DNA from 3 places in the Hydrogenophaga sp. L76 genome. Region 3 is predicted to be linked to each of the others. Evidence: predicted binding sites of a transcription regulator. Region 3 holds the regulator's gene; each other region holds the start of a gene.

Region 1 (10,349 bases), 970 kb from region 3:
CCAGCAACAGAGAAAGCAGAAAACGAAGGTTCATGGCCATCAAAAGACTCACAACAACGAAGTGACTTCACCCAGGGCCCCGTGGAACCGGCTTTGCCGGGCCACCAGGGCCGTCCCCCCTCAGGGGGGAAGCCGCGTCAGCGGCGCAGGGGGGAGTCAATACACGTCGTTTTGCGTGTTGTGCACGTTGAAGTGGCCCGTCGGCGTGATCAGGCGCGGGTCCTTGATCACGGCCTTGAGCTTGAGCGTCTTGTCGTCGACGATGACCAGCGCGCTCTCCTTGTTCTTGGCACTCCAGACCGCGAACCAGACCTCGTCGCCCGCCTTGTTGAACTCGGGCTGCACGACGCGCTTGGCGCCGTCGTCCTTGATGCCCGCCCACTCGGCGATCGGCAGCACGACAAAGCCCTTCTCCAGGTTGTTGATGTCGTACACCGCGACCGATTGCGAGATCTTCGGATCGGGGTTCAGCGGCGTGTCCGAATACAGGTGCTTGCTCTTCGGATGGCTCTTGATGAACAGCGCACCGCCGCCTTGACCCGTCAGGGTCTGCACCACTGTCCAGGCTTGCTTGGGGTGTTTCACCGGATCGGTGCCGATCAGGGCGATGGTTTCATCGCCCAGGTGGCCGGTGGACCAGACGGGGCCGAACTTCGGATGGATGAAGTTCGCACCGCGGCCCGGATGGGGAATCTTGCCCACGTCGATCAGCTTGGTGAGCTTGCCTTCCTTGAGGTCGACCGCAGCGATCTTGTTGCTGTTGTTGGCCGCCACCATGAAGTAGCGCTTGGAGGAATCGAGGCCGCCGTCGTGCAGGAAGCGCGCGGTGCCGATGGTGGTGACCTTCAGCGCGTCGATGTTGGAGTAGTCCACCAGCAGGGTCTGGCCGGTTTCCTTCACGTTCACCACGAACTCGGGCTTGTAGTGGCTGCCCACGATGGAGGCCACGCGCGGCTCGGGGTGGTACTCCTGCTTGTCCACCGTCACGCCGCGGGTCGAGACGATCTTCAGCGGCTCCAGCGTGTCGCCGTTCATGATCACGAATTGCGGCGGCCAGTACGAACCAGCAATGGCGTACTTGTCTTCGAAGCCCTTGTACTTGCTGGTTTCCACCGAGCGCGCTTCGAGGCCGGTGCGGATCTCGGCCACGTTGTCGGGGGTCGCCATCCAGAGGTCGATCATGTTGATCTTGGCGTCGCGCCCGATCACGAACAGGTAGCGCCCGGACGCCGAGGTGCGCGAGATGTGCACCGCGTAGCCGGTCTTGACGATGTTGATGATCTTCTTGGTGTCGCCGTCGATCAGCGCCACTTCACCGGTGTCGCGCAGCGTGGTGCTGAAGATGTTGGCGATGTTGTAGTTGTTCATCTTCCTGGTGGGCCGCTTCTCGGGCGGCACGATCACCTTCCATGTCGCCTTCATCTCCTCCATGCCGAACTCGGGTGGGGTCGGTGGCTCGTGCTGGATGTAGCGCGCCATCATGTCCACTTCCTTATCGGTCATCTCGCCGCTGGTCTGCCAGTTCGGCATGCCGGCCGGCGAGCCGTAGGCGATGAAGACCTTCAGGTATTCGGTGCCCTTGCCGACCGTGATGTCGGGTGTGAGTGCCTTGCCGGTGGCGCCCTTGCGCAGCACGCCGTGGCAGCCGGCGCAACGCTCGAAATACACCTTGCGCGCCACATCGAACTCGGCCTGCGTCATGGGCGGCGCCTTCGGGTTCACGCTCTGCACCATGGGCTCGTCGCCGATGGGCGAGCTGCCCGCCTGGTAATTCGATTCCGGCTGACTGAGGTGCTTCTTGTCCTGGGCGTGCAGGCCGCCGGCAACCAGCATGGCCGCCATCGCGAGCGAGCTCAGGATGATCTTGGTGGGTTTCATGGGTTTTCTCTCTCCGTCTTGGATCAGCTGTGGATGTGGCCCTCTGCCCTCCCGGGGTGTCAGACCCGCTCGCCTGGCTGCTGTCCATCGCCGGTCAACGAGCTGCGCCCATCGTCGGGCGGCGCGTGGGCCCTGTCCTTGAACCAGTTCAAGGACGTTGGCTTTCTGCCTGACAACAATGAACGCCAGACAACACCCAGGAGAGAGCCCCATGAGCGTGATGGAACACAGCCACTGGCTGGCGCCCGGCTGGCCCGGGGACGGCACGGCAACGGACGACCGCCCACCCGGCCTGGTGACCCTGGTGGGCGCCGGCCCCGGCGACCCCGAACTGCTCACCCTGAAAGCGGTGAAGGCCCTGCAGGCTGCGAAACTGGTGCTTTACGACCACCTGGTGAGCCCGGCCGTGCTCGACTTCCTGCCGCCCGGTGCCGACCGCGTGTATGTGGGCAAGGAATCGTCGCGCCACACCCTGCCCCAGGCCTCGATCATCGAACTCATGCTGCGGCTCGCACGCAGCGGGCGCGCGGTGCTGCGCCTCAAGGGCGGCGACGGCTACATCTTTGGCCGCGGCGGCGAAGAAGCCCAGGCGCTGGCAGCGGCCGGCATCCCCTTCACCGTCGTGCCCGGGCTCACCGCCGCGCAGGGCGCGGCCGCGTCGGTGGGCATACCGCTGACCCACCGCGACCACGCCTGTGCGCTGGTGTTGGCCACCGGCCACACGCGCGACGAGCGCGGCCTCGACATGGACTGGCCCATGCTCGCGCGCCCGCGCCAGACCGTGGTGCTCTACATGGGCGTGAACAACCTGCCCGAGATCTGCCGCCAGCTCATCGCCCACGGCCTGCGGGGCGACACACCGGCGGCGCTGGTGGAAAAGGCCACCCTGCCCGACGAGCGCTGCATCACCGGCACCCTGGCCGATCTGCCCCAGCTGGCGCTGAGCCACGGCGTGAAGCCCCCGGCCCTGATCATGGTGGGCGGCGTGGTGGGCCTGCGCGCGCAGCTGATGCCGGGTGCCGCGCTGGCCCGGATCCCACGCGAAAGCGAAGCCGCCCAGGCCTGACACCGCAGGCACCCCGGCCTGCGGGACCATCGGATACTGTCCGGGCCTGGCAGCCCGGCTCGCGCTGAAAGCCGCGCCTCTGCGGCGAACGGCACAGTTATTGCTGATCCGATTCCAGCATGACCCCCTCCGCCCTGCCCCTCAAATCGGGCCTGAACTTCCTCATCGCCGCCAAGCGCTGCGAGATCGACGCGCTGCGCCAGCTCGCACTCACCAGCGCGCTGGTGAACGTGACCGGCCGGCTGGTGCATGGCCTGCAGCGCGAGCGCGGCCTGTCCAACCTGTTCCTCGGCTCACAGGGCACCCGCTTTGCCGAACCACGCCAGCAGCAGATCGCCGAATGCCGGGCCACCGAAGCCGAGCTGCGCTGCTGCTTTGACAGCCTCGACACCCAGGCCGCCCACCTCGGCCACGGCGCGCGCCTGTTCAGCCGCATCGCCTACGTGCTGCACGGGCTCGACGCCCTGCCCGCCCTGCGCGAGCGCATCGACACCCAGGCCTGGACGGCGCGCGAAACCACCGAAGCCTACGTGCGCCTGATCGCCGGCCTGATCGCAGTGGTGTTCGAGGCCGCCGACAGCGCCAGCGACCCCGCCATCTCGCGCCATCTGGTGGCGCTGTTCAACTTCATGCAGGGCAAGGAGTTCGCCGGCCAGGAGCGCGCTGCCGGCTCGGCCCTGTATGCCAGCGGCCGTGCCGACAGCGCCGGGCAGCAGCGCCTGCTGCACCTGATCGACTCGCAGGAGCGTTGCCTGCAGGTGTTCAAGGAATTCGCCAGCGACGAACTCGCCACGCTCTGGGCCACCGCCGACCAGGACACCGTGGCCGCCCGGGCCGAACTCGAGCGCATGCGCCGCGTGCTCTGCACCGCCGCCGACGGCAGCCCGATCGACGCCAACCAGAGCCAGCCCTGGTTCGACTGCTGCAGCCTGCGCATGGACCGCATGAAAACGGTCGAGGACCGGCTCGCCGACAGCCTGCAGCGCCTGTGCGAGCACAAGACCCAGGCCGCCCTGGCCGAGCTGAAGGCCTTCGAGGGCATCCACCCGGCCGCCGTGCAACCCGAAGACGCGCTCTCGTTCTTCCACGACCCGGTGCCCGACCACGTGAGCGGCCCCGGCCCGGCGCAGGGCTATGGCGTGCAGCTTGACCGCTCCATCCTCGATCTGGTGCAGGACCAGTCGCGCCGCCTGCAGGCCATCAGCGACGAACTCGACACCGTGCGCGCCAGCCTCAACGAACGCAAGCTGGTCGAACGCGCCAAGGGCCTGCTGATGGCACACCGCAACCTGAGCGAGGCCGAGGCCCACAAGACCCTGCGCCAGATGGCCATGAACCAGAACCGCCGCCTCATCGACGTGGCCGAAGCGGTGCTGTCCATGGCCGAGGTGCTGCCCGATCGGCGGCGCTGAAACCACGCGCTGTGCTGCAGCGCACAAAACCCGTGCCGCACCCCGCCGGTGCACCAAGCTGAGGCCCCCAACGCACCGGAACTTCACCGCGCTGGCGGCCGATCCGACACCAGCCACGTGCCCTGAAATGCCATTTTGTCCTTGAATAACAAGCTTCTTCGGGTTCCGACACGGTAGATGCCTTTCTTCTGGCACGGTCCCTGCTTGATAAAACGCAAAGGGTGAGCGCCAATGGCGGCGCGATCCCGAAGTCTCCCGAGACACACAGGACAACGGCGTCCATTTCAAGCCCGCACCAAGCTGGGCTGGAAATGGGCGCCGTTTTGTTTTTGGCCACCGCTTTTTTCTTCAGCAAGGAGTTGGACATGACCGCAAGCAGCACCACCCCCACCGTGGCGACCGTGCCCGAGACCCCGGCACCGGCCTCGCGCCGCGCCTTCATCAAGAAGGGTGCGGCCACCGCCACCTTCTTCTCCACCCTGGGCCACAGCGGCGTCTGGGCCGCCGGCTCCGACGCACCGGAAAAGACCGAGGTCAAGATCGGTTTCATTCCCCTGACCGACTGCGCCAGCGTGGTGATGGCTTCGGTGCTGGGCTTCGACAAGAAGTACGGCGTGAAGATCATCCCCAGCAAGGAAGCCAGCTGGGCCGGCGTGCGCGACAAGCTGGTCAACGGCGAGCTCGACTTCGCCCACGTGCTCTACGGCCTGGTCTACGGCGTGCACATGGGCACCGCCGGCCCCAAGAAAGACATGGCCGTGCTGATGAGCCTGAACAACAACGGCCAGGCCATCACGCTGAGCAAAGCACTGGCCGACAAGGGCGCCGTGGACGGCCCGTCGCTGGCCAAGTTCATGGCCGCCAACAAGCGCGACTACACCTTTGCCGGCACCTTCCCCACCGGCACGCACGCCATGTGGATGCACTACTGGCTGGCCGCCGCGGGCATCAACCCGATCTCGGGTGCGCGCCTGATCACCGTGCCTCCGCCGCAGATGGTGGCCAACATGCGCATCGGCAACATGGACGGCTTCTGCGTCGGTGAGCCCTGGAACCACCGCGCCATCATGGACGGCGTGGGCGTGACCGCCAACACCACGCAGGACATCTGGCGCGACCACCCCGAGAAGGTGCTGGGCACCACGGCCGAGTTCACCAAAAAGTACCCCAACACCACGCGCGCCGTGATGATGGCCGTGCTCGAAGCCAGCCGCTGGATCGACGCCGGCCTGCAGAACAAGATGAAGATGGCCGAGACCGTGGCGCAGAAGTCCTACATCAACACCGGTGTGGACGCGATCAACCAGCGCATCCTGGGCCGCTACCAGAACGGCATGGGCAAGACCTGGGACGACCCGAACCACATGAAGTTCTTCAACGACGGCAAGGTCAACTTCCCCTACCTGTCCGACGGCATGTGGTTCCTCACGCAGCACAAGCGCTGGGGTCTGATCAAGAGCCACCCCGACTACCTCGGCATCGCCAAACAGATCAACCAGATTGACCTCTACAAGTCGGTCGCCAGCGCCATGGGCATCAGCGTGCCCAAGGACCCGATGCGCAGCAGCAAGCTGATGGACGGCATCGTGTGGGACGGCAAAGACCCCGCGAAGTACGCCGATGGCTTCGCGATCAAAGCGTAACCCCCCGCGCCGGCCTTCGGCCGTCACCCCCCAAGGGGGCAACGCTGGCGGCCCGGCAAAGCCGGTTCCGCGGCGTTCTGGGTTGAAGGCCTCTCGCTCGCTTGAAGGCATCTCTCTCTTCGCTCTGCACTGAAAGGAAACCCACCATGGTCAGCGCCGTTTTTCACTCCCCGCTGGAGGCCATCGCGCCGCCCGCCACGTCCCATGCCAGCCCCATTGGAAAAGCCATGAGCCCACCCAAGACCGAAGCCCCCGCTGCACCCGCCGCGGTCAGCGCCCGGCCATCGGCCGCGAGCCGCGATTTCCGCGGTTTCTGGATGGCGGTGTTGCCGCCCGTGCTGGGTCTGGCCTGCCTGGTGCTGGTCTGGCAACTGATCGCCAGCACCGGCAACACCGGCATCCCCAAACCCCTGGAAACGTGGGCGCAGGCCGTCACGGTGTTTTCTGACCCGTTCTACAGCAACGGCCCCAACGACCAGGGCGTGGGCTGGAACGTGCTGGCCTCGCTGCAGCGCGTGGCCATCGGCTTCGGTCTGGCCGCAGCGGTCGGCATTCCCGCCGGCTTCGCCATCGGGCGCTTCGAGTTTTTGAGCCGCATGTTCAACCCGCTCATCAGCCTGCTGCGCCCGGTCTCGCCGCTGGCCTGGCTGCCGATCGGCCTGCTGGTGTTCAAGGGCGCCGACCCGGCCGCCATCTGGACCATCTTCATCTGCTCCATCTGGCCCATGATCATCAACACCGCGGTGGGCGTGCAGCGCGTGCCGCAGGACTACATGAACGTGGCCCGCGTGCTCAACCTGAGCGAATGGAAGATTTTCACCAAGATCCTGTTCCCCGCCGTGCTGCCCTACCTGCTGACCGGTGTGCGCCTCGCGGTGGGCACGGCCTGGCTGGTGATCGTCGCCGCCGAGATGCTGACCGGCGGCGTGGGCATCGGCTTCTGGGTCTGGGACGAGTGGAACAACCTCAATGTCTCCAGCATCATCATCGCGATCTTCGTCATCGGCATCGTCGGACTGCTGCTCGAATTCGCCCTGATCAAAATCGCCACCCTGTTTACGTTTGAAGAGGTGAAGTCATGAGCAACAGCAACGAAGCGAGGTACATCGACATCCAGGGCGTCGAGCAGACCTTCAAGACCAAGAAGGGCCTGTTCCCCGCACTCAAGGACATCAACCTCACGGTCGCCAAGGGCGAGTTCGTGGCGCTGATCGGCCACTCGGGTTGCGGCAAGTCCACCCTGCTCAACCTGATCGCCGGCCTGACCACACCCACCAGCGGTGTGCTGCTCTGCGCCGACCGCGAGATCGCCGGCCCCGGCCCGGAGCGCGCGGTGGTGTTCCAGAACCACTCGCTGCTGCCCTGGCTCACCTGCTACGAGAACGTCTTCCTGGCGGTCGAGCGCGTGTTCAGCCGCACCGAAACCCGCATCCAGATGAAGGTGCGCACCGACGCCGCGCTGGCCCTGGTGGGCCTGACCGCCGCCGCGCAGAAACGCCCCGGTGAAATCTCCGGCGGCATGAAGCAGCGCGTGGGCATTGCCCGGGCGCTGTCGATGGAACCCAAGGTGCTGCTGATGGACGAACCCTTCGGCGCGCTGGATGCACTGACCCGCGCCAAGCTGCAGGACGAACTGCTCGACATCGTGGCCCGCACGAACAGCACGGTGGTGATGGTCACGCACGACGTGGACGAGGCCGTGCTGCTGTCCGACAAGATCGTGATGTTGACCAACGGCCCCGCCGCCACCATCGGCGAGGTGCTGCACGTGGACCTGCCGCGCCCGCGCAACCGCGTGGCCCTGGCCGACGATCCGCGATACCAGCACCACCGCAAGGCCGTGATCGACTTTCTCTACACGCGCCAGGCGCACGTGGAAAAGGCGGCTTGAACTGGCACGCGGCCCGCGCCGCACCCAACCCAAAAAGGGGCATGCTTTGTGGCATGCCCCTTTTCTTTGCGCCGCCGGCTCCTCGCGACACAAGCTTGGTGCACAGCGGGCCATCCGCACCCCTTGAAACGCCCCGGGATCGGGCATGAAATCTGCTTGATACAAGCAAGGCTAACGAAGGCCTTTTCAGTTGCAGCAGACGGCCGGCTCCGGCCGCCTGGCGCACCCCAAACACCGCACCCGGCCGTCTGGCCCGGACGCTCTGCGGCCTGGGTTTCCATCCCCTCCCACCTCTCTCTCAAAGGTTCACGCCATGGCGGGTTTCCGTACGTTCCTGAAAAGCGGGCACACACCGACGCTGTTTGCAGCGTTCTTCTACCTCACGTTCTCGTTCGTGATCTGGGTCATGAACGGCGCCATGGCGCCCTTCATCAGCGAGGAGTTCAACCTCACGCCGGCCCAGAAAGGCCTGCTGCTGTCCATCCCCATCGTGGCAGGCGCGATCATGCGGTTCCCGCTCGGCCTGCTGGCGCAATACGTCGGCCGCAAGACCGCCACCCTGGTCGAGCTGGCGCTGATCTGCTTCACGATGGCGTACGGCTACTTCTTCGTGCAGAGCTACGACGACATGCTCAAGATGGCCTTGCTGCTGGGCGTGGCCGGCGCCAGCTTCGGCGTGGCCATGTCGCTGGGCTCGGGCTGGTACCCGCCCAAGTACAAAGGCCTGGCCATGGGCCTGGTGGGCGCGGGCAACGCCGGCACCGCCATCGCCGCGCTGCTGGCGCCGCCGCTGGCGCAGGCCTACGGCTGGCAGACGGTGTACGGCTTCGCCGCCATCGCCTCGGTCGTGCCCATGCTGGTGGTGGCCTTCATGGCCAAGGAGCCGCCCGACCGCGATCAACACGCCAAGATCAAAGACCACCTGGCCTGCCTGCTGGAGAAAGACGGCTGGGTCTTCAGCCTGATTTACGTCGTCACCTTCGGCGGCTTCATCGGCATCACCACCTTCCTGCCCACCTACTACTACGACCAGTTCGGCGTGAGCAAGGTGCAGGCCGGTCAGCTCACCATGCTCGCCGCGCTGATGGGCGCCGTGGTGCGCATCTTCGGCGGCTGGATCTCCGACCACTGGGGCGGCGTCAACACGCTGACCGTGGTGCTGGTCGTGGTGTCGGTCGCGCTGGTGGGCGTGGGCCTGTCGTCGCACTCCATCGTGCTGACCACGCTGCTGCTGATCGTCTGCTTCGCCGCGCTGGGCGCAGGCAACGGTGCGCTGTTCCAGCTGGTGCCGCTGCGCTGGCCCATGTCCACCGCCGTGGCCGGCTCCATGATCGGCGAGATCGGCGCGCTGGGCGGCGGCCTCGTGCCGGCCATGATGGGCCAGTCCAAACAGCACACCGACAGCTTCCTCTCCGGCTTCGTGATCATGGCGGTGTTCTCGGTGCTGATGCTGGGCGTGATGCGCACGATGCAGGTGCGCTGGACACGCACGTGGGCAGAAAAGGGAGGCCGCGCGCGCAGCGCGTGATCTGCGCAGAAGACAAGGTGCGCAGCACCTGGCCGCCCTTTCGTCGCAGGCTAACTTCGCGCAGCGAAGTTAAGCCCGCTTCAGCGGGCGGCCGAAGACACAAGGGGGGGCGTGCACGCACGGCCTGAGGAATACCGCTCCGTTGGCTTGCGGTTAAATTGCACGGGTTCGCGCCGCAACACGGCGGCGCGCCCTACAACCCTTGCACACCCGGAGCTGACCGCATGGCTTCCCCCATCCGCATCATTTCTTCCATGGCCACCAAGCAGGTGCTGGCCGACCTGATCGCCCTCTACCGGCAGGCGCACCCGGACACGGTCATCGAACTCGAATCCGTGGGCGGTGTGGACGCCGCCAAACGCGTGCAGGCCGGCGAAGCGTTCGACATCGTGGCCCTCGCGTCCAACGCGGTGGCCCAGCTCACCACCGACGGCAAGGTGATGGCCGGCAGCACCGTGGACGTGGTGCACTCCGGCGTGGCGCTGGCCGTGCGCCGCGGCGCGCCGCACCCCGATATCACCAGCGAAGCCGCCGTGAAACAGGCCGTGCTCGCCGCGCGCACCCTGGGCTATTCCACCGGCCCCAGCGGCGTGCAACTGGCCAAACTCTTCGAGCGCTGGGGCATCGCCGAACAGATCAAGGACCGCATCGTCACCGCCCCGCCCGGCGTGCCCGTGGGCTCGCTGGTGGCCCAAGGCGAGGTCGAGCTGGGCTTCCAGCAGCTGAGCGAACTCATGAGCCTCGAAGGCATCGACGTGCTCGGCCCCCTGCCCGCACAAATCCAGATCATCACCACCTTCTCGGCCGGCCTGGCCACGGCCTCCACGCAGCCCGAAGCGGTGCGTGCGCTGCTCGCGTTCCTGGTGTCGCCCGCCACCGGGCCAACGAAGCAACGCAACGGGATGGAGGCCGCAGGCTGATCCGGTCGGCG
Region 2 (10,349 bases), 560 kb from region 3:
CGCCAGACGCTGATGGCACCGCAGCCCCAGCTTATCGCTGTATGGCGACAGAGGCGTTACTTATTTGTATCGCCCTGGCAGCGGGGTGCGGGGGACAGGCCGGTGCCTGTGCGGAAATGCCCGCCGGTGTCAGGCCAGCGCCTCATCCAGCAGCTCGACCCAGTGCCGCACCGGCGTGGCCGTGCCGCTCTGCAGGTGCGTGATGCAGCCGATGTTGGCGCTGGTGATCACGTCGGGCCGCAGTTCGCTCAGGTGGCCGAGCTTGCGGTCGCGCAGCTGGTACGACAGCGTGGGGTTGAGCACCGAATACGTGCCCGCCGAGCCGCAACACAGGTGCGCCTCGTTCTTCGCCACCATCACCGTGAAACCCATCGCCGACAGGTGCTGCTCCACACCGCCCTTCAGTTGCTGACCGTGCTGCAAGGTGCAGGGCGGGTGAAAGCCGATCACCTTCTTCGCGTCGGGTTGCTTCGCCAGCTTGGGCTTCAACACCGGCACCAGCACAGGCAGCAGCTCGCTCAGGTCCTGGGTCAGCTCGCTGATGCGCGCGGCCTTGGCCGCGTAGGTCGCGTCGTACTGCAGGATGTGGCCATATTCCTTCACCGTCACGCCGCAGCCCGAGGCGTTCATCACGATGGCCTCGACACCGGCCTCGACGTGCGGCCACCAGGCGTCGATGTTGGCGCGCATCTGTGCCATGCCGCCGTCCTGGTCGTTCAGGTGGAACTTCACCGCGCCGCAGCAGCCCGCCTTGGGCGCGATCACGGTCTGGATGCCGGCCGCGTCGAGCACGCGCGCGGTCGCCGAGTTGATGTTGGGCATCATCGCCGGCTGCACGCAACCCGCGAGCATCAGCACCTTGCGCGCATGGGTCTGCGTCGGCCAGCGCCCGGCGTCCTGCTTGGCGGGCACCTTGTTCTTCAGCGAAGCCGGCAGCAGCCCGCGCACCAGTTGCCCCATCTTCATGGCCGGGCCGAACAGCGGCGAAGGCAGACCTTCCTTGAGCAGCCAGCGCACCGCTTTTTCGCCCGCCGGGCGCGGCACTTTTTCGTCCACGATCTTGCGGCCTATGTCGATCAGGTGGCCGTAGTCCACGCCGCTGGGGCAGGTGCTTTCGCAGTTGCGGCAGGTGAGGCAGCGGTCCAGGTGCAGCTGGGTCTTGCGCGTCGGCTCGGCGCCTTCGAGCACCTGCTTCATCAAATAGATGCGGCCCCGCGGACCGTCGAGCTCGTCGCCCAGCAGCTGGTAGGTCGGGCAGGTGGCGGTGCAGAAACCGCAGTGCACGCACTTGCGCAGGATGGCCTCGGCGGCGCGACCATCGGCGCGCGCCTGGTATTCGGGGGAGAGGTTGGTTTGCATGTGAGATCAGCCCTTTGAAACTGGGCGCCGGGCCGCCCCAAGCCGGGTTTGCACCCCCTTGGGGGGCAGCGACCCGCTCGGCGGCGGAGCGAGGGGGCTCATGTTCTGCCGGGGTTGAAGAGGCCTGCCGGGTCGAACTCGGCGCGCAGGCGTTGCGTGATGGTGTCGATGACGGCTGTCTGGCGGTCGAAGCGAGGCACACCGGGCGCTCCGTCGGCTCCGGCACGGAACAGCGTGGCGTGGCCGTTCACCGCCGCGGCGGCGTTGCGGATTTCAGCAGCGGCCGACGCCGGTGCCCACAGCCAGCGCTGCGCGCCATGCCATTCGATCAATTGCGCATACGGCAAGGCAAGGACGGGTGCGGTCTGCGGCACGGAGAGGCGCCACAGGCAAAGATCGGGCGCGGGGGCGTTGAAGAACGGCAAGGTCTGGTCCCGGCAGGCGGCCCAGTCGGGGCCTGTCTCGGCGTTGTCCATGCGGTTGCCGCCCGCTTCGCGCGCCAGCCGCTCGCAGGCAGCTTCCACCGCCGCCACCGCGCCGCGCAGGCGCAGGAACAGCAGCTCGGGCGCGTCGGCCTGGGTCTGATCTTTTACCCAGCAGCTGGCGTTCAACGGCAGCGGCTGGCCGCCCCAGCGGTGCAGCTGTTCCAGCGCATCGTTCTGCCCCAAAGAGAACACGAGCGTGGCTTCGGCCGGCGCCACCGGCAGCACCTTGAGCGAGATGTCGGTGAGGATGCCCAGCGTGCCCATCGAGCCGGCCAGAACACGGCTGACGTCGTAACCCGCCACGTTTTTCATCACCTGGCCACCGAAGGTGAGCCACTCGCCCCGGCCGTCGATGAACTGCACGCCGAGCACGTAGTCGCGCACACCGCCGGCGCTGGCGCGCGCCGGGCCGGCCAGCCCGGCGGCGACCGCGCCACCGATGGTGGACGCGGAGCCAAAGCGCGGAGGTTCAAACGGCAGGCACTGGCCCTGTTCGGCGAGCGCCGCTTCCAGCTCGATCAGCGGCGTGCCGGCCCGCACCGTCACCACCAGCTCGCTCGGCTCGTGGCTCACGATACCGGCCCACCCGGTGGTGGACAGGGTCTCACCCGCGACGGGCTGACCGTAAAAGGCCTTGGTGTCGCCACCGATGATGCGCAGGGACCGGCGCGCAGACGCAGCGGCGCGCACCTGGTCGATCAACTGGCGGGGGGATTCGGTGGGGCTGTAACTCATGGCCGCCATCGTAGCGGCCACACCGATGCGGGTTTTGAATTTTTTGCACGCGGCGCTGCAAATGCAGCGCAAGGGCCCGGCAGGGCGACTACCGCGTGTACCCGAGGCACATGCCCGCATTGGGCCGGCCCTTGCACTCGCGTTTGAGGCGTTTTTCCCGCGCCGCGGGTTTCTCGCTGGAGGGCGCGTCGACGAAGGTGACCTTGCTCGGGGGCTTCTGGCCACCAGAACTCCCTGGGGCCTGGCCCGTCGCGGCCATCGCGATGGGCGTGATCGCCGTCAATACAAAAACGAACGATCCGGTCGCGATCCGACCGGTCCACCCGCGTGACAGTGCCTGGGACATGGTTTCCTCCTGATGTTGTGGTGTCCTGCCACGATGATACGGAGCAAAACGAAAAAAACCCCGTGTGCCTTGCGGCAGCACGGGGTCAACATCCAAAGGAGACTCTGGGTTGCAACGCGGTGGCGACGGTCGGTGAACCTTGTCGCGCGCCGCGCTGGAACCGTTCAGCGGTTGTAGGCGGTTTCGCCGTGGGACGTGATGTCCAGACCTTCGCGTTCGGCTTCTTCCGAGACGCGCAGACCCATGATCAGGTCAACAATCTTGTAGGCGATGAAGGCCACGACGCTGGACCACACGATGGTGATGACCACGCCTTCGGCCTGGATCAGCAGCTGGCTGGCGATGGAGTAGTCGTCGCCCTTGACGCCGCCGAGCGAGCCGGCCGAGAACACGCCGGTCAGCAAGGCACCGACGATGCCGCCGACGCCGTGCACACCGAACACGTCGAGCGAGTCGTCCGCGCCCAGCATCTTCTTGAGGCCCGAGACGCCCCACAGGCACAGGAAGCCAGCCACCAGGCCGATGACGATGGCACCCATGGGGCCCACGGTTCCGCAAGCCGGGGTGATGGCGACCAGACCCGCGACCGCACCGGACGCGGCGCCCAGCATGGAGGCCTTGCCCTTGCCCAGCGTCTCACCCACACACCAGGCCAGCACGGCGGCGGCGGTGGCGAACAGGGTGTTGATGAAGGCGAGCGTGGTGCCGCCGTTGGCTTCCAGGTTGGAGCCGGCGTTGAAGCCGAACCAGCCCACCCACAGCAGCGAGGCACCGACCATGGTCAGCGTCAGGCTGTGAGGCGCCATCGATTCCTTGCCGTAGCCGATGCGCTTGCCCAGCACGTAGGCACCGACCAGACCGGCCATGGCGGCGTTGATGTGCACCACGGTGCCGCCGGCGAAGTCCAGCGCGCCCTTGTCGAACAGGTAGCCACCGGTACCCCAGACCATGTGGGCGATCGGGATGTAGCTGAACGTGAACCAGATGGCGCAGAACAGCAGCACGGCGCCGAACTTGATGCGCTCGGCGAACGAGCCCACGATCAGCGCGCAGGTGATGCCGGCGAAGGTGCACTGGAAGGCGATGAAGATGTACTCGGGGATCATCACGCCAGCGGTGAACGTGGCGGCGAGCGAGTCGGGCGTGATGCCCTTCAGGAACACCTTGTCGAGGTTGCCGAAGATCAGGCCCTCACCACCGAACGCCAGGCTGTAACCGTAGACGGCCCACAGCACGGCGATCAGCGAGAAGACGACCATCACCTGCATCAGCACCGACAGCATGTTCTTGCTGCGCACCAGGCCGCCGTAGAACAGGGCCAGGCCGGGCACGACCATCAGCAGCACGAGGATGGTGGAGATCATCATCCAGGTCACGTCGCCCTTGTCGACGGTTTCCTTGACGGCCTCTTCAGCGGGTGCCGCTTCAGCAGCAGCAGCAGGGGCTTCAACAGCCGGCGCGTCGGCCGCGGGTGCCGCATCGGCAGCCGGTGCTGCGACAGCGGCCGGCGCTTCGGTCGTGGTCTGGGCCACGGCGTTCAGGCCACCAAAAGCCAGTCCAACGCCCAACAACAGGGTTGCAAGTAGTTTTTTCATGTTGATGATCTTTCTTGTGCAGGGCGTTGATCAGAGCGCTTCTTTGCCGGTTTCACCGGTGCGGATGCGAACCACCTGTTCGAGGTCGGTGACGAAAATCTTGCCGTCGCCGATCTTGCCGGTGCGTGCGGCGCCTTCGATGGCTTCGATCACGCGGTCCACGAGGCCGTCGTCCACGGCGGCTTCGATCTTCACTTTGGGCAGAAAGTCGACCACGTACTCCGCGCCGCGGTACAGCTCGGTGTGGCCCTTCTGGCGGCCGAAGCCCTTGACTTCGGTGACGGTGATGCCTTGCACGCCCATGCTGGAAAGCGCTTCGCGCACTTCGTCCAGCTTGAACGGCTTGATGATGGCTGAAACCATTTTCATGCTGTGATTCCTCTTCTAGTACGTGGTGCTCACGCCGTGAGGCATGCACCGGGGCTGACACGGGCAGTGCTGGCCACGAGGGCTGACACCACTTTGGATGCGGACTGTTTCATGGCAGCGCCATGGTCTTGATTCAATCGCTTACACCCCCAAGCACGGACCGTGCCAACCGCGTTCCGATCGGATCGTGCCGCGGCGTACCGCGCTGTCGTGAAAACACCGCGCAACGCCAGCGGGGTGGCCGGCGGATCGGCGGCCTGTGCCATGATGGGCGCGCTCGTGCCGACTGGGGTGGCGGTCACCACCGAACCCAGGCACCAAATTTGTGCATCGAAGTTCCAACGCCCGGAGAGGCGCTTCAGGACTGCCGTGCACCGAAACAGGGAGGAAATTCAGATGAGTCTGTCATTGGTGCACAGCCGTGCGCTGCTGGGCCTGGAAGCCCGTCCGGTGCAGGTGGAAGTCCACCTCGCCAACGGCCTGCCCAGCTTCACGCTGGTGGGTCTGGCCGACACGGAGGTCAAGGAAGCGCGCGAGCGCGTGCGTTCGGCCATCGCCAACGCCGGGCTCGAATTCCCCAGCAACAAGCGCATCACCGTCAACCTCGCCCCGGCCGATCTGCCCAAGGACTCGGGCCGCTTCGACCTGCCGATCGCGCTCGGCATCCTCGCCGCCAACGGGCAGATCAATGCCTCCCGGCTGGCAGGTTGGGAGTTTGCGGGCGAACTCTCGCTGGGCGGCGAGCTGCGCCCGGTGCGCGGCGCCCTGGCCATGAGCCTGGCGCTGCACCGGGACGCCAACGCCGCGACGGCGGCACAGTCCAGATTGGTGCTGCCGCCCGGCAGCGCCGAAGAAGCCGCGCTGGTGCCGCAGGCGAAGGTGTACCGCGCCCGCCACCTGCTGGACGTGGTGGCGCAGTTCCTGCCCGAAGGCGCCGCGGGCGGCGAGGCGCCTCCCGACGACGGCGGCTGGACGCGCTTGGCGCCGACGCAGATCGGCCAGACCGTGGCCTACGCCGATCTCGCCGAAGTGAAAGGCCAGGCCGCGGCCAAACGCGCGCTGGAGATCGCGGCGGCCGGCGGACACAGCGTCCTGATGGTCGGGCCGCCCGGCTCGGGCAAGAGCATGCTGGCCCAGCGCTTCGCCGGCCTGCTGCCGCCGATGAGCGCGTCGGAAGCGCTCGAATCCGCCGCGGTGGCCTCGCTCGCCGGGCGCTTTCGTCTGGACCACTGGGGGCAGCGCCCCACCTGCGCACCGCACCACACGGCGAGCGCCGTGGCGCTGGTGGGCGGGGGTTCGCCACCGCGGCCGGGTGAAATCTCGCTCGCGCACCACGGGGTGCTCTTCCTCGATGAACTGCCCGAATACCCCAGGGCCGCCCTGGAGGCTCTGCGCGAACCGCTGGAGAGTGGCCACATCCGCATCTCGCGCGCGGCCATGCAGAGCGAGTTTCCGGCGCGCTTCCAGCTGGTCGCCGCCATGAACCCGTGTCCCTGCGGCTTTCTGGGCCACCCCACCCGCGCCTGCCGCGACACGCCCGACCAGATCTCGCGCTACCAGGGCAAGCTCAGCGGCCCGTTGCTGGACCGCATCGATCTGCACGTCGAGGTGCCCGCCCTGCCGCCGAACGATCTCCTGCACGGCGTGGCCGGTGAACCGAGCGACGCGGTGCGCGAGCGTGTGGTGGCTGCGCGCGAGCGCGCCCAGGTCCGGCAGGGTTGCACCAACCAGGCGCTGGCCGGCCAGGCATTGGACCAGCACATCCTGGCCGATGCCGCGGCCCTCAAGTTTCTCAACACCGCCGCTGCCCGCCTGGGCTGGAGCGCGCGCAGCACCCACCGCGCGTTGCGCGTGGCGCGCACCATCGCCGACCTCGCCGAGGCGGACACGGTGGGTGTGGGGCATGTCGCCGAGGCGGTGCAATACCGGCGGGCACTGCGGCAGGGAAGCTGAGCCGCCGGTGGCCGGATGGCCGACTGGCGACATCAGTGGCGCCGTGGAGCCGGAGGCGCCCTCCCTTCACACGCGTCAGGCACTGCGCGGCAGCACCGTCAGCACGCGCACGATGAAGGCGTGCAGGTCGGTCATGTCGTCCTGCAGGAACTGCTTCGTGCCCTCGTCGGTAACCTCGCCATCGGCCGTGATGAGAGCGGGCTTGAACTGGACGACTTCGGCAATCGCCTGTTTGAAGGCGCGTGCCACCGGCGGGCAGTCGGCGTCGTAGTCCGATCTGTAGAGCGGCAGATCCTTGATCGCAATCTCGCTCAGCACCAGCTCGGGCGGAGCGACCTTCACCAGCGCATTGGCGAGCAGGCGGTTGATCGACTTCGATGCAAGGCTGCCGAGAAGTATCCGACCTTGTAGGTGGCCATGGGGCGCTCCTGTGAAGTGGGGGTGGAGCCTGCTTGCACACCGAGGCCGGCCTGCCTCCAAGGCGCGACAGCGGCAGGCCACCGGTCAGCGATCTGTCAGCACCGGCATCGTGGAATGCGTCAGCACCTTCTGGGTTTCACCCTGAAGCAGGTTGCACCACTTCAGCCACAGTGCTGAGGCTGGCGCACCATGCAAAACGGCGCCCGAAGGCGCCGCGGCTTCGCTGAGACCGACAGCGACTCACTCGATCTTGAGCCCGGTCTGTGCGATCAGGTTCTTGAAGAATGCCGTTTCCTCACGGATGCCGCGCCCAAAGGCTTCGGCTCCCTTGTAATCCGGGTACTGGCTGAACTGGGCCATCAGGGCACGGGCGTCCGGTGCATTGACCGCCTTGCCGACTTCGGCGTCCATGCGGGCAATGATCGCCGGCGGCGTGCCACGCGGGGCAAAAACGCCGAACCAGGTGCCTCCGGGTATGTCCAGTTTCTGCTCGCGCAGCGTGGGAACGGCCGGCAGCTCGGGGTGGCGCTCGGGGCTGGTCACGGCCAGCGCCTTGAGGTTGCCCGACTTGATCTGGGCCAGCGCCACCGGGTCGTAGATCACGTCGATGCGCCCGCCCAGCAGGTCGGCCAGCGACTCGGCAGATCCTTTGTACGGCACATGGGTGAGCTGGATGCCGGTCTTGAGGTGCACGATCTCGCCGTTGATGTGCGTGGCCGTGCCCGCCCCGACCGAGCCGAAGTTCAGCTTGCCGGGGTCCTTCTTCGCCAACGCAATGAATTCGGCCATGGTGTTGGCCGGTAGATCCTTGCGTGCGGCCACCAGACCGTAGCTGCTGGACATCATGGCGACCGGCAGCAGGTCCTCCAGGGGGTCATAGGGCACCTTGCGCAACAGGGGGGTCAGGTTGACCACGGCATTGGGCGTCATCAGGAAGGTATAGCCATCGCCGGGACTTCGTGCGGCCTGCTGGGCGCCGATCGCGCCACCGGCGCCGGCCTTGTTCTCGATCACCAGGCTCTGGCCCAGGCTTGCCGCGACCTTGCTGCTGATAAGCCGTGCGATGGCATCGGCGTTGCCACCGGCCGGGTACGGCACGATGACCTTGATGGGCTGGGCTGGCCAGGCGGCCTGAGCCTGGGCTCCGGCGGCGGCCAGCGCGGCCGTCAGGCCCACGGCCGTCAGCATGCCCAGACGGGTGAAGCGGGAAGTGACTTGCAGCAGTTTCATGGTTCGGGATCTTTCTTTGGTTCGATAACGTCGGTGCCAGGCTTTCGGCCTCTCAGTCCTCGGCATTCAGGCCGATGGCGGGCAGCAGTTCGCCGTAGAAGCGGAAGTCGTTGTCTACCCCGCGCATCAGTTCGGCCGGCGAGCCCCAGGCGGGCATGGCGCTGATGCGCTGCATGCGTGCCTGCGTGTCCGGCTCGGCCAGGGCGCGCTCCAGCGCCTTTTCCAGCTTGTCGGCAATGGCCTTGGGTGTGCCGGCGGGTGCAAACAGCCCCCACGACGCGCCGGTGGGCCGCTTCACCTGCAGCCCGGTCTCGGGCAGGCTGGGCACGTTGGGCAGCTCGGGATGGCGCTTGTCGGAGAAAGCAAACAGCGCCACGGCCCGCGCGCCCTTGGCCAGTTGCACGGTGGTGCCGTCGATCAGGAAGTCGATCTGCCCGCCCGTCAGCGCCGCCGCCGCGTCGGCCGAGCCCTTGAAGGGAACGTGCAGCATGTCGATGCCGGCATCGCGCTTGATGATTTCACCAGCGATATGCCCGAAGGACGACAGGCCGGCCGATCCATACGTCAGCTTGCCCGGGTTGGCCTTGGCGACGCGGACCAGATCCGCCAGCGTGGCCACGCCCAGGTCCTTTCGCGCAGCCGCCACCGCCACGTAGTCGGCAATCGCGCCCAGCGGTTCGAAGCTGCGCTTGGGATCAAAAGGCAACTTCTTGCGCAGGTGCGGCAGCACGGTGAAGGCCGTGATCGCGCCGAGTAGCAGCGTGTAGCCATCAGGGGCGGCGCGTGCCACCAGTTCGGTGCCGATCTGGGTCGTGCCGCCGGGTTTGTTGTCCACGATGATGGTAGCGTTGAGCTGGGCAGCGACCCGCTCGGCCACGATGCGGCCCAGGTTGTCGCTGTTACCGCCCGGTGGGTAAGGCACCACCAGCTTGATCGGCCGGCTGGGCCAGTTGTCCTGCGCGAAGGCCAGGCGTGTTGCGGGCAGGGCCAGCAGCAGGGCGGTGGCGTGGCGGCGTGAAATGGAAAGGGTCATGGTGCGGGTTCTTTCTTTCAGGTGGAGGTTCATCGGCCCTGGAAACTGGGGCGGCGCTTTTCCTTGAAGGCCCGCAGCGATTCCTCGGCGTCGGCGCTGTCGCGCACGATGGCGAGGTCGCGGTTGGCCCGGGCCATGCGCTCGGACGGGCCCTGCGGCAACACGCCCTCGTTCACAAAACGCTTGAGCGTCCTGAGCACCAGGGGCGAGAAGGTGGCAATCTCGCGCGCCATGGCCAGCGCACGCTCCACCTGCTGCCCGGTGGGAACGATTTCGTTGGCCAGGCCCACGTGGTAGGCACGCTGTGCGTCCAGCGTCTTGCACAGCAGGATCATCTCCATGGCCACCTTGTGCGGGATGCGCGCGGCCAGACCGGCGATCATCCCGCCGGTGAACCCCACGGCCGCCTCGGGGTAGGAGAACTTCGCGTTGTCGGCGGCGACCAGCAGGTCGCACATCATCACCAGCACCAGGGCCCCGCCGACGCAGTGCCCGCCCACGGCGGCAATCACGGGCTTTTCAGTGGTGATACCCACCGTGGGAATGCAGCGCCAGAGCTCGGGAATGTTGGTGAGGTCAGCGCCACCGGAAAAAGCAGCGTCACCGGTGCCCGTGACGACGGCCACACGCTGGCTGTCGGTGGCGTCAAAGGCGGCGAAGGCCTGTTGCAGTTCGATGGCCGTGGTGGCGCAGATGGCGTTGCGCTTTTCCGGGCGGTTGATGGCGATCAGCGTGGTGCCGTCGGGGAAATCGGTGACGGAGACTTTTTCCATGAAGGATTCCTTGCGTCGTGAATGGGCAGTGGAAGGGTGAAGGTTCAGACG
Region 3 (10,349 bases):
GCATTCGATCGGACCGTTCCACAACGGCACGCGGCGCGATTCCTTGAAGCGCATCTTGCCGGGCAGCTTGAGGTCGGGCGTGAGCAGCCAGGCGCTCCAGCCCGCGTAGTGGCTCTTCCAGTGAGCGGCGAGCTGCTGGAAGAACTCGCTGCCGTCGCCGCCGTCGGCCATCTGCGCGCTCTCGCGGCCCAGGCCGGGCGCGGGGGGCGCAGCCTTGCCGGCCGCGCCGGTGCGGGGGGCGCGCGGCTCCATGCGCTGGGCGCGGGCGCTGGCGTTTTCTCCAGCCACACCGGCCGCGGCGATGCGCTCGCCGTAGGGCGGGTTGAGCAGCATCACACCGGGTTTCTGCGTGGGCGGCATACGCTGCAGGGCGTCGCCGCCGCGCAGTTCGATCGCGTGGGCAACGCCTGCGCGCTCGGCGTTGCGCTGCGCAAAATCGACCATGCGGAACGACACGTCGCTGCCGAACACGATGGGCGCGTGGCCTTCGGGCCAGTCGCGCATCTCGCGCTCGGCTTCGTCCTGGATCGCGGTCCACACATGCTGCTGGAACGGCAGCATCTTTTCAAACGCAAAGCGGCGCAGCATGCCGGGCGGGATGTTGAGCGCGATCTGCGCCGCTTCGATCACCACCGTGCCGCTGCCGCAGCAGGGGTCGTACAGCGGGGTGATGTCGTCCAGCGTTTGTGCCTCGCCGCCGTTCCAGCCGGTGGCAGCGATCATGGCCGCGGCCAGCGTTTCCTTCAGCGGCGCGTCGCCCTTGTCTTCGCGCCAGCCGCGCTTGAACAGCGGCTCCCCCGAGGTGTCGATGTAGAGCGTGAGTTCGTCGGTGGTGACGTGGGCGTAGATGCGCACGTCGGGCCAGGTGGTGTCCACGCTGGGGCGTTCGCCGCGTTTGTCGCGGAAGCGGTCACAGATGGCGTCCTTGATCTTCAGTGCGGCGAAGTTGAGGCTGGTCAGCGGGCTGTGCTGCGCGGTGATCTCGACCTTGATGGTCTGCTGCGGCGTGAACCAGATTTCCCAGGCGATCTCGCTGGCTGCGTTGTACAGGTCCTGCTCGCCGCGGTAACCACCGTGCCAGAGCTGCACCAGCACGCGCTGGCTCAGGCGGCTGTACAGGTTCAGGCGCATGGCGTCGCGCCACGAGGCCTTGATGCCCACACCGCCGCGGGCCTTGAAGGCCAGCGGTTCGTTGGTGATGCGCTGCACCTCGTCGGCGAGCATGTCCTCCACGCCGGCCGCACAGGGGAGAAACAACTTCAATTGATTCACAGGCTTTTTCTAAGGTTGGCCGGTGCGATGCGAAGTGCCTCGCGGTACTTGGCCACGGTGCGGCGCGCGCACTCGATGCCCTGCTCCTTGAGCAGGTCGGAGAGCTGGTTGTCGGACAGCGGTTTCTTGGGCTCTTCGGAGGCGATGAACTGTTTGAGCAGGGCGCGCACCGCGGTGCTCGACGCGTTGCCGCCGGTTTCGGTGCCGAGCGAAGAGCCGAAGAAGTACTTGAGCTCGTAGGTGCCGAACGGCGTGGCCATGTACTTGGCGGTGGTCACGCGGCTGATGGTGGACTCGTGCAGGCCCAGCTCGTCGGCGATCTCGCGCAGCACCAGCGGGCGCATGGCGAGTTCGCCGTGCATGAAGAAGTTGCGCTGGCGCTCGACGATGGCACTCGATACGCGCAGGATGGTGTCGAAACGCTGCTGAATGTTCTTGATGAACCAGCGCGCTTCCTGCAGGCGCTGCTGCATGGCGGCGTGGCCGGCTTCGCCGCCGTTGTCCCGGCCGCCGCGGTTTTGGCGCATGGCGTTGGCGTACACGTCGTGCACGCGCAGGCGCGGCATCACGTCGGGATTCAGGATGACCTTGAAGCCCCGGCCGGCGCGTGTGACGATGACGTCGGGCACGACCACGTTGCGCTCCACATCGATGAAACGGCGCCCGGGTTTGGGTTCAAGCCGCGCGATGACACCCAGCGCGGCGCGCGCCGTTTCGTCGTCGATGCCGCACAGGGCGCACAGACGCTTGATGTCGCGTTTGGCCACCAGCTCCATCGACTGGTTGCAGATGGCCAGCGCCGCGCGCGCTTCGGGGGTGTTGCGCAGCTCTTCGATCTGCAGGCGCAGGCATTCGCCGAGGTTGCGCGCACCCACGCCGGTGGGCTCCATGTGCTGCAGCCAGCCCAGGGCCATGCGCAGCTGCGCTTCGACGGCCTCCAGCTCTTCGATGGCAGGCGAGGTGGCCTCGCGGCCGTGCATGAGCCGCCAGAAGCCCAGGGCGAGCTCGGCCATGTCGTCTTCGAGGTAGGCATCGTCGTTGAGCGATTCGATGAGGAAATACAGCGCCGCCGCGTCCTCGTCGCTCAGCCGCAGACAACGGGCCTGCTCGTGCAGGTGGTCCTGGAGGCTGACGGGACTGCGGGCCAGGTCGGCTGCGCTGGCGGTTTCGTCGTCGCCACCGGAGCCGCTGTTGCGCGCCGGTGCGTCGCCGCCCCATTCGCTGTCATCGGGCGCCATCTCGACCGTGCCGTCGCCTTCCCAGCTTTCTTCCACCGGGGTGGCGCCGTCGAGCCGGCTTTCGATCTCGTCGCCTGAGCCGCTGTCGGCGGGCGCGTCGGACGTGCTGCTGACGCGGTCAGGCAGCGGGCCGTCAAATTCGGCGGGGGCGGCCACGGCGTCGGCCACCGGCAGCGCGGCATCGGCGATCTGTTCGCCGGCGCTCACCGGCGCATCGACCTGCTCCAGACCGAAAGCCTCGCGCTCGGCGATCTCTTCCGTGCGCTCCAGAAACGGGTTTTCGTCGAGCATCTGCTCGACCTCCTGCGCCATTTCCAGCGTGGAGAGTTGCAGCAGGCGGATCGATTGCTGCAACTGGGGCGTGAGCGCCAGATGCTGCGATACACGCAGGGAGAGGCCTTGCTTCATGCCTGGGCGTACAGCAGCGGGAAACGGAGATTCGCCGCCGGGCCGCCCCAAGGCGAATCAACCCCCTTGGGGGGCAGCGCGCCGCGCAGCGGCAAGGCGTGGGGGCCACAAGACGCCGCCGGGCCGCCCCAAGGCGAATCAGCCCCCTCGGGGGGCCGCGAAGTACATGCAATGACGAGCGTGGAGGTCATGTTCACATGCGGAAGTTCTCGCCCAGGTACACACGGCGTACTTCGGCGTTTTCCACGATCTCTGCGGTGGGACCGCTGGCCAGAACATGGCCGTCGCTGATGATGTAGGCGTGGTCGCAGATGCCCAGGGTTTCGCGCACGTTGTGATCGGTGATCAGCACACCGATGCCCCTGGACTTCAGAAAACCGATGATGTGCTGGATCTCCAGAACCGCAATCGGGTCGATGCCGGCAAAGGGTTCGTCCAGTAGGATGAAGCGCGGGCGCGTGGCCAGGGCCCGGGCGATTTCCACCCGGCGCCGCTCGCCCCCGGAAAGGGCGGGCGCCGGCGAATCGCGCAGATGGTCCACCCGCAGGTCCTTGAGCAGTTCATCGAGGCGGCTGCCGATTTCTGCTTCGGTCAGGGGTTTGCCATCCACATCGTGCTGCAGCTCCAGAACGGCGCGCACGTTCTGCGCCACCGTGAGTTTGCGGAAGATCGAGGCCTCTTGTGGCAGGTAACCCAGGCCCAGCCGGGCACGGCGGTGGATCGGCAAGCCTTCGATGCGCTGGCCGTCGAGCAGGATCTGCCCGCCATCGGCACGCAGCAGGCCCACGATCATGTAGAACGAGGTGGTCTTGCCGGCGCCGTTCGGGCCCAGCAGGCCGACCACTTCACCTTTGTCGACCTTGAGCGAGACATCCTTGACCACCGTGCGGCTGCCATAGGATTTCTTCAGACCCCGGACTTCCAGACTGCTGCGCACCGCCATCGCCTGAGGCGTGCTGGCCATGAGCATGGTCGTCACTTCTGCTTCTCGTTGAGATCGGTGCTGGGTCGCAGCTTGGCAGGATCGGTCGGGGCGGGTGCCGGGGACGCCGCATCGGGAATGGGCGTGAGCATGGCACGCACGCGACCCGAGGGGTTGGCGGCCGTGCGGTTGGCGGGTCCACCCTTGACGGTGAACACCTCGGTCAGGCTGTTGTAGGTGATCTGATTGCCCACACTTTCGTCGTTCAGCTGGGTGCCGCGGTAGCGGCGCAAGACGGCGCTGCCGGTGAACACCACGGTCTGGGCCTTGCTGTCGTATTCAATGCGCTCACCCTCGCCTTCGATCCACTCGTCCAGGCCTTCGCGCTTCTGGCGGAAGAAACCAGGCGCTGCCGCCGTGCCGGTCACCACGCCAAACTGGTTGCCCTGCGGATCCTGGCGCACGTCCATCTTGCTGCCCCGCATGACGATGGTGCCCTTGGTGATCAGGACGTTGCCGGTGAACACGCTGGTCTGCCGCGTGTCTTCGTAGCGCAGCGCGTCCGCCTCGATGTTCATGGGCTTGTCTTTGTCGGCCAGCTCCGCGTGGGCCGCGCCTGCCAGCACCAGACCGGCCATCGTGGCAAAGAGACTGCGGATCCATGGGGGGGGAAGGTGGTGTGTGGGCATGGCTTTAATAGGGCACAAATCTTGCATTCATTGTAACGGTGCAAAGGCCACTTGTCGGCATCCAGCGCTCAATGAGCCGGCCCGAAAAGCACAAGACCCGCCTGCAGCGGGTCTTGCTCGCGGCACGGGGAACCCGGGATCAGGTTTTGCGTGCTTCAGCAATGAGTGAATCGGCAATCAGCATCGTGCGCGGACCCTGCCCACCGATGTAAAAACGGCCCGCCACACCCAGCGCAGGTGTGCCTTCAACGTCATAAGCGTTCTGCAGCCCGATGGCGGCCTCGGCCATCTTGATGGCACTGCCGTTGAAGAAACCGGTGAATTTTTCACGGTCAACACCCTGCTTCTCCACCCAGGCGGTGATGGCCGGCGCCGTGGTCAGCGGCAGGCGCTCTTCGTGAAAAGCCTTGAACACCTTCTGGTGCAGGGCATCGACCAGGCCCATGGATTCCAGCGCGAAATACAGGCGCTGCATGGGCACAAAAGCCGTGTTGAAGGCCACCGGCACGCGGCGCACCTTCACATCGGCGGGCAGCTTCTTGATCCAGGCGTCGAGCAGCGGCTCGAAATGGTGACAGTGGATGCAGGAGTAGGCAAAAAACTCCACCACTTCCACCTGCCCCGGTGGCGTGCTGACCGGCACCGGCTTGCTCAGTCGGACAAAGTCCTTGCCCTCCTGGAACCCGACGCGCTGCGCCCAGGCGGGGCTGAGCCCCAGGCCACTGGCAGCGAGGGCACCGGCAGCCAGCAGAGAACGGGATAGATCGCGGCGTTGCATCGAATCAAACTCCTTGTGTTGACCTACTTGGTTTCACAGGCCATGGGAAAAGTTCCGGGATGGGTTCAGCGCTGAACGCGCACCAGGGCGGCATCCACCCCGTTGACTTCGAGTTGTTCCAGCGTGGCGTCGGCCATGGCTTTCTGGCTGAATGGTCCGACGCGCACCCGGAAAACGGGGCGCCCGGACTGCTCCCGTTCGCTGATGTCGGCCGCCATGCCCAGCATGGCGAGTCGGGCGCGCTGGGCTTCGGCTTCTTCGGGCGCGCGGAACGCGCCCGCCTGCACGAAGTAGGTGAAAGGATCGGCCGGCACCGACGCGCTGTCCGACGGTTCGGCCCCCTTGACCGCGCCGGTGCGCGCCCGCATCAGGTCGCCCAGGGGATCGGCCTGCGTCGGCTCTGGTTGCCGGGCGGCGGTCTTGTCGGCGGCCGGCTCGGTGGTCGTTGCGGCGGGACTGTCTGCCGGTTCAGCCACGGCTGAAGCGGGCGCCGGCTCCGGGCTCACAACCGGTGGTGGCAGGGTGGCCGGGCTGCCGGCCAGACCGGCATTGGGGTTCCAGCCTTGGTTGCGCTCGGCCTCCTCCACATCCTGCGCCGGTTTGCGCGACACGCCCCGGTCGACAAAGGGCACCGGTACGCGCGTGACGTACACCGCCACCGACAGCGCAATGCCCAGCCCCACGAGCAGGCCCACCACGAAGCCCACGATGGTGCTGCCGTGCTGTTTGTGTGCCTGCAATGTCTGTTGTTTCATAGGGGGTTTCCGCTTCACATCTTTTGCGGGGCGCTCACGCCCAGCACCGCGAGGCCATTGTGCAACACCTGCGCCGTGGCTTTCACCAGCGCCAGGCGGGCCAGTTTCACCGCCTCGTCGTCCACCAGGATGCGCTCGGCATCGTAGTAGCTGTGGTAGCTGGCGGCCAGTTCACGCAGGTAGAAGGTGACGTCGTGCGGCGCGAAGTCGCGCGCAGCGTCGGCCAGCATGGCGGGGTACCTGGCCAGCAGCAGCATCAGCGCCTGCGCGGCCGGGCTGTCCAGCGCCGAGAGGTCCACGCCGCCCAGCGTGGCCGGGTCGCCGCCCCAGGAAGCCAGCACCGAGCAGATGCGCGCGTGCGCGTATTGCACGTAGTAGACCGGGTTGTCGTTGTTCTTCTGGACCGCCAGATCGACGTCGAAGGTGTATTCAGTGTCGGGCTTGCGGCTGAGCAGGAAGAAACGCACCGCGTCTTTCGAGGTCCATTCGATCAGGTCGCGCAGCGTCACGTAGCTGCCGGCGCGCTTGCTGATCTTGACCTCTTCGCCGCCCTTGACCACGCGCACCATGGTGTGCAGCACGTAGTCCGGATACCCGGCCGGGATGCCGACGCCAGCGGCCTGCAGACCGGCGCGCACGCGGGCAATCGTGCCGTGGTGGTCGGTGCCCTGGATGTTGATCACCTTGCTGAAACCGCGCTCCCACTTGCTGATGTGGTAGGCCACGTCGGGCACGAAGTAGGTGTAGGAGCCGTCGCCCTTGCGCATGACGCGGTCCTTGTCGTCACCGTAGTCGGTGGACCTGAGCCACAGCGCGCCGTCCTGCTCGTAGGTCTTGCCGGCGTCGCGCAGCTTCTGCACCGTGGCGTCCACCTTGCCGCTGGTGTACAGGCTCGACTCCAGATAGTAGTGATCGAACTTGACGGCGAAGGCCTGCAGATCCAGATCCTGTTCGTGGCGCAGGTAGGCGACGGCGAAAAGGCGGATGTCGTCGAGCGCATCCACGTCGCCGCTGGCGGTGAATTCGCGGTCATCCGAATGCACCGTCTTCTTGGCCAGGTAGTCGTTGGCGATGTCCTGGATGTAGTCGCCGTTGTAGGCGGCCTCGGGCCATTGTTCGTCGCCGGGCTTGAAGCCCTTGGCGCGCAACTGGGTGCTGTTGGCCAGGGTGCCGATCTGCACGCCCGCGTCGTTGTAATAGAACTCGCGGTGAACGTCCCAGCCCTGGGTCTGGTACAGGCTGCAGATGGCGTCGCCCAGCGCGGCCTGGCGGCCGTGGCCCACGTGCAGCGGGCCGGTCGGGTTCGCCGAGACGAACTCGACCATCAGGCGCTGACCGTTGGCCGGTTGCACACCGAAGCCCGCACCGGCCTCCAGCACTTCTTTCACGATCTGCTGTTTGGCGGCGGGCTTGAGGCGGATGTTGATGAAGCCGGGTCCGGCGATGTCGATGTCGCTGACCCACTGCTGGTACACCGGCATCGCGAGCAGCGCGGTGCGCAGGCTTTCGCCAACCTGGCGCGGGTTGAGCTTGAGCGGTTTGGCCAACTGCATGGCCGCGGTCACGGCGAAGTCGCCATGGGCCGCCACCTTGGGCGATTCGAAGGCGGCCTTGGCGCCCGCGCCGGGCGAGAGCGCGTCGAGCGAGGTGGCCAGACCGGCCAGCAGTTCCTGTTTGATCTTGAGCATAGGGATGGGATTTTAGGCGGCGGGCCTCTGCGCTTGTTTCAGGCGGGCACAAGGCCAGCCGGGACCTCGCCCGAGAGCCAGCGCGCCCGGTGGTCGGTGCAGGCGCGCACCTTGGGCAGGCGGTGGCGCTCGGGCAGCATCGCCGCGCAGATCGGCACGCGCTGCGGTCGACCCAGGTGTCGAGCCCCAGCACCTGAACCCGTACCCGTGCGGGGGAAGCCCCGGCAATCCCGCTGTCGTTCAATCCGTTGAAACCGGCGGCAGGCTGGCATGGGCCGCGGCCTTGACCGCCTGTGTCAGGCGCTGGGCCGACAGCGGCTCGCGCGCCCAGTGCTGCCAGTAGAGCACCACGTCCACCGTGGCGCCGGGCAGCACTTCCTGCAGCCCCGGCCGCCGGGCCAGATGCTGCTCGGGCACCATGCCCCAGCCCAGGCCGAGTTCGATCGCGGTCTCGAAAGCTTCCACCGCGGGCGCGAAGTGCTTCGGGTAGTTCGGCTGCTTCAGGCCGAAGTGCTGCGCCAGAAAACTGTCCTGCAACGCATCCTTGCGGTTGAAGATGATGGCCGGTTGTGCCAGCAGCTTGTGCGGCGACACCGTACCGCGCGGAGTGCGGCAGCGCTGCACCACGGCCGGCGCGGCCACGCAGCGGTAACGCATCACGCCCAGCGGTTCGGCCACGCAGCCCCGCATGGGTTCCGCTAGCGTGGTCACGCAGCCGATCACGTCGCCGCTCTTGAGCGCGTCGTGCGTGTGGTCCTGGTCGTCGATCAGGATCTCCAGCAACAAGCGGTGGCGCTGCAGCAGCGGCGCCACGCCGGGCAGAAACCAGCCCGCCACCGAATCGGCGTTGATGGCCACACTCAGGCTCTGCCAGGCGGCGCCCGCGCCACGCGGCTCGCCCCCCTGCAAGCCGACCAGCAGGTCGGCCTCCATCATCTGCAACTGCTTCACGTGCGCCAGCAGCGCCTGCCCGGAGGCGGTGGCACGCACCGTCTTGCCCCGCACCAGCAGGCGCTGGCCCAGGTGCGACTCCAGCGACTTGATGCGCAAGGACACAGCGGCCAGGGTCAGGTTCAGGGCCTGTGCGGCCGGTCCGAAACCGCCGTGTTCGATCACGGCGGCCAGGGCTTGCAGTTGGCGGGCGTCCAGCATGGATGAGAGAAACTTGATCGATCCGAAGACGGTTCAGACCAGTTTAACCAGCATCCAGATGGGCAGGCGCTTGGGACACCATGGGCAGGCCGCTGTGGTCTTTGAGCGCCACACCGGTCAAGCCCAGGCGCAGGCCCTCGTGCACCAGCCAGGCCAGGCGCCGCGCAGCGGTGAGCGGGTCTTGTCCGGCAGGCCGCACGTTGGAGATGCAGTTGCGCTGCGCGTCGGTGCAGCCCACGCGGGGCGCGTGGGTGAGGTAGATGCCCACACTGTCGGGTGAACTCAGGCCAGGGCGCTCGCCCACGACCATGGCGACCATGCGCGCGCCGAGCTGTTCGCCCACCTCGTCGGCCACGGCCACGCGCGCCTGGCTCACCAGCACCGGTGGGCTGAGGGTCAACGGCCCGCCCAGCGCCGCGCGGATGGCGCCCAGCAGCGGCACGGCATGGCGCTGGATGCCCAGGGCCGACAGCCCGTCGCCCACGACCAGCGCCACATCCGGGGATGCGCCACTGGTGTGCCAGGCCTGCAGTGCCGCCACACTGTCGCCGTCGAGTCGACGCCCCAGATCGGGGCGCAGCAGGTATTCGTGGCGGTCGCGGGCTCGGCTGCGCAGTGTCAGCGGCGCGGGCCAGCCATCGGCCTGCAACTGGTCGGCCAGCGTGACCACGTCGAGCGGCAGATGGATGGCGTCGCGCGCCTGCGCGTGGGCGAGCGAGAAGCCCAGCACCTCGTGCGTGGGCAGGCTGACCCCGCTGCGGCCGAGCGCGATGCGTGCGGGCGTGTAGCGTTTGAGGCGCGCCCAGGGGTCGGCACCGGTCTCGATTTCGGTGCCTGGCGCGGGGGTCTGGTCCGGTGTCATGCGGGCTCCGGCAGGGTCCACAGGCGTTGCGACAACGCGCCTTGCGCGGCGGCCGGCAGCAGGCGGCCATCGGCCCCCGTCACCCCCACGCCCTGCAGCCAGGCCTCGAACTCGGGCGCGCGCTTCAGGCCGAACAGCTCGCGCAGCACCAGCGCGTCGTGGAACGAGGTGCTCTGGTAGTTGAGCATCACGTCGTCGGCGCCGGGCACGCCCATCAGGAAGTTCAGTCCCGCCGTGGCCAGCAGCACCATGAGGTTGTCCATGTCGTCCTGGTCGGCCTCGGCGTGGTTGGTGTAGCAGATGTCGCAGCCCATGGGCAGGCCCAGCAGCTTGCCGCAGAAGTGGTCTTCCAGGCCGGCGCGGGTGATCTGCTTGCCGTCGTACAGGTATTCGGGGCCGATGAAGCCAACCACGGTGTTCACCAGCAGCGGCTGGTAGCGCCGCGCCACGGCGTAGGCGCGGGCCTCGCAGGTCTGCTGGTCCACACCGTGGTGCGCGTTGGCCGACAGGGCGCTGCCCTGGCCGGTTTCGAAATACATCACGTTGTGGCCCACCGTGCCCCGGCCCAGCGCCAGGGCCATGGCG

What was found. Region 3 encodes sigma-54, which starts transcription at its own class of promoters, with help from an activator protein. Its sites were predicted from a motif close to TGGCANGNAANCTGCTTT; they were not measured.
Region 1: AC23D4_RS08055 (CmpA/NrtA family ABC transporter substrate-binding protein) is a predicted target of sigma-54. The motif match lies at 4,546-4,563, and genes of this name have one in related genera.
Region 2: AC23D4_RS15595 (P-II family nitrogen regulator) is a predicted target of sigma-54. The motif match lies at 5,040-5,057, and genes of this name have one in related genera.

What each region holds. Positions count from the first base shown of each region.
Region 1 is NZ_CM172807.1:1,697,090-1,707,438, forward strand. Features, by position in the region: gene AC23D4_RS08035 (c-type cytochrome) at 1-34, opposite strand, end outside; gene AC23D4_RS08040 (cytochrome D1 domain-containing protein) at 157-1,878, opposite strand; gene cobA (uroporphyrinogen-III C-methyltransferase) at 2,090-2,944, shown strand; gene AC23D4_RS08050 (nitrate- and nitrite sensing domain-containing protein) at 3,064-4,356, shown strand; gene AC23D4_RS08055 (CmpA/NrtA family ABC transporter substrate-binding protein) at 4,722-5,999, shown strand; gene ntrB (nitrate ABC transporter permease) at 6,146-7,081, shown strand; gene AC23D4_RS08065 (ABC transporter ATP-binding protein) at 7,078-7,890, shown strand; gene AC23D4_RS08070 (MFS transporter) at 8,204-9,418, shown strand; gene AC23D4_RS08075 (substrate-binding domain-containing protein) at 9,643-10,338, shown strand.
Region 2 is NZ_CM172807.1:3,222,474-3,232,822, reverse strand. Features, by position in the region: gene glcF (glycolate oxidase subunit GlcF) at 130-1,359, opposite strand; gene glcE (glycolate oxidase subunit GlcE) at 1,458-2,579, opposite strand; gene AC23D4_RS15605 (hypothetical protein) at 2,668-2,925, opposite strand; gene AC23D4_RS15600 (ammonium transporter) at 3,090-4,520, opposite strand; gene AC23D4_RS15595 (P-II family nitrogen regulator) at 4,551-4,889, opposite strand; gene AC23D4_RS15590 (YifB family Mg chelatase-like AAA ATPase) at 5,286-6,842, shown strand; gene AC23D4_RS15585 (hypothetical protein) at 6,918-7,184, opposite strand; gene AC23D4_RS15580 (tripartite tricarboxylate transporter substrate binding protein) at 7,503-8,492, opposite strand; gene AC23D4_RS15575 (Bug family tripartite tricarboxylate transporter substrate binding protein) at 8,545-9,525, opposite strand; gene AC23D4_RS15570 (enoyl-CoA hydratase/isomerase family protein) at 9,555-10,298, opposite strand; gene AC23D4_RS15565 (CaiB/BaiF CoA transferase family protein) at 10,343-10,349, opposite strand, start outside.
Region 3 is NZ_CM172807.1:2,663,782-2,674,130, forward strand. Features, by position in the region: gene AC23D4_RS12740 (THUMP domain-containing class I SAM-dependent RNA methyltransferase) at 1-1,272, opposite strand, end outside; gene rpoN (RNA polymerase factor sigma-54) at 1,269-2,918, opposite strand; gene lptB (LPS export ABC transporter ATP-binding protein) at 3,112-3,888, opposite strand; gene lptA (lipopolysaccharide transport periplasmic protein LptA) at 3,894-4,529, opposite strand; gene AC23D4_RS12760 (thiol:disulfide interchange protein DsbA/DsbL) at 4,669-5,307, opposite strand; gene AC23D4_RS12765 (SPOR domain-containing protein) at 5,373-6,062, opposite strand; gene argS (arginine--tRNA ligase) at 6,077-7,750, opposite strand; gene AC23D4_RS12775 (HTH-type transcriptional regulator ArgP) at 7,991-8,902, opposite strand; gene eutC (ethanolamine ammonia-lyase subunit EutC) at 8,946-9,764, opposite strand; gene AC23D4_RS12785 (ethanolamine ammonia-lyase subunit EutB) at 9,761-10,349, opposite strand, start outside.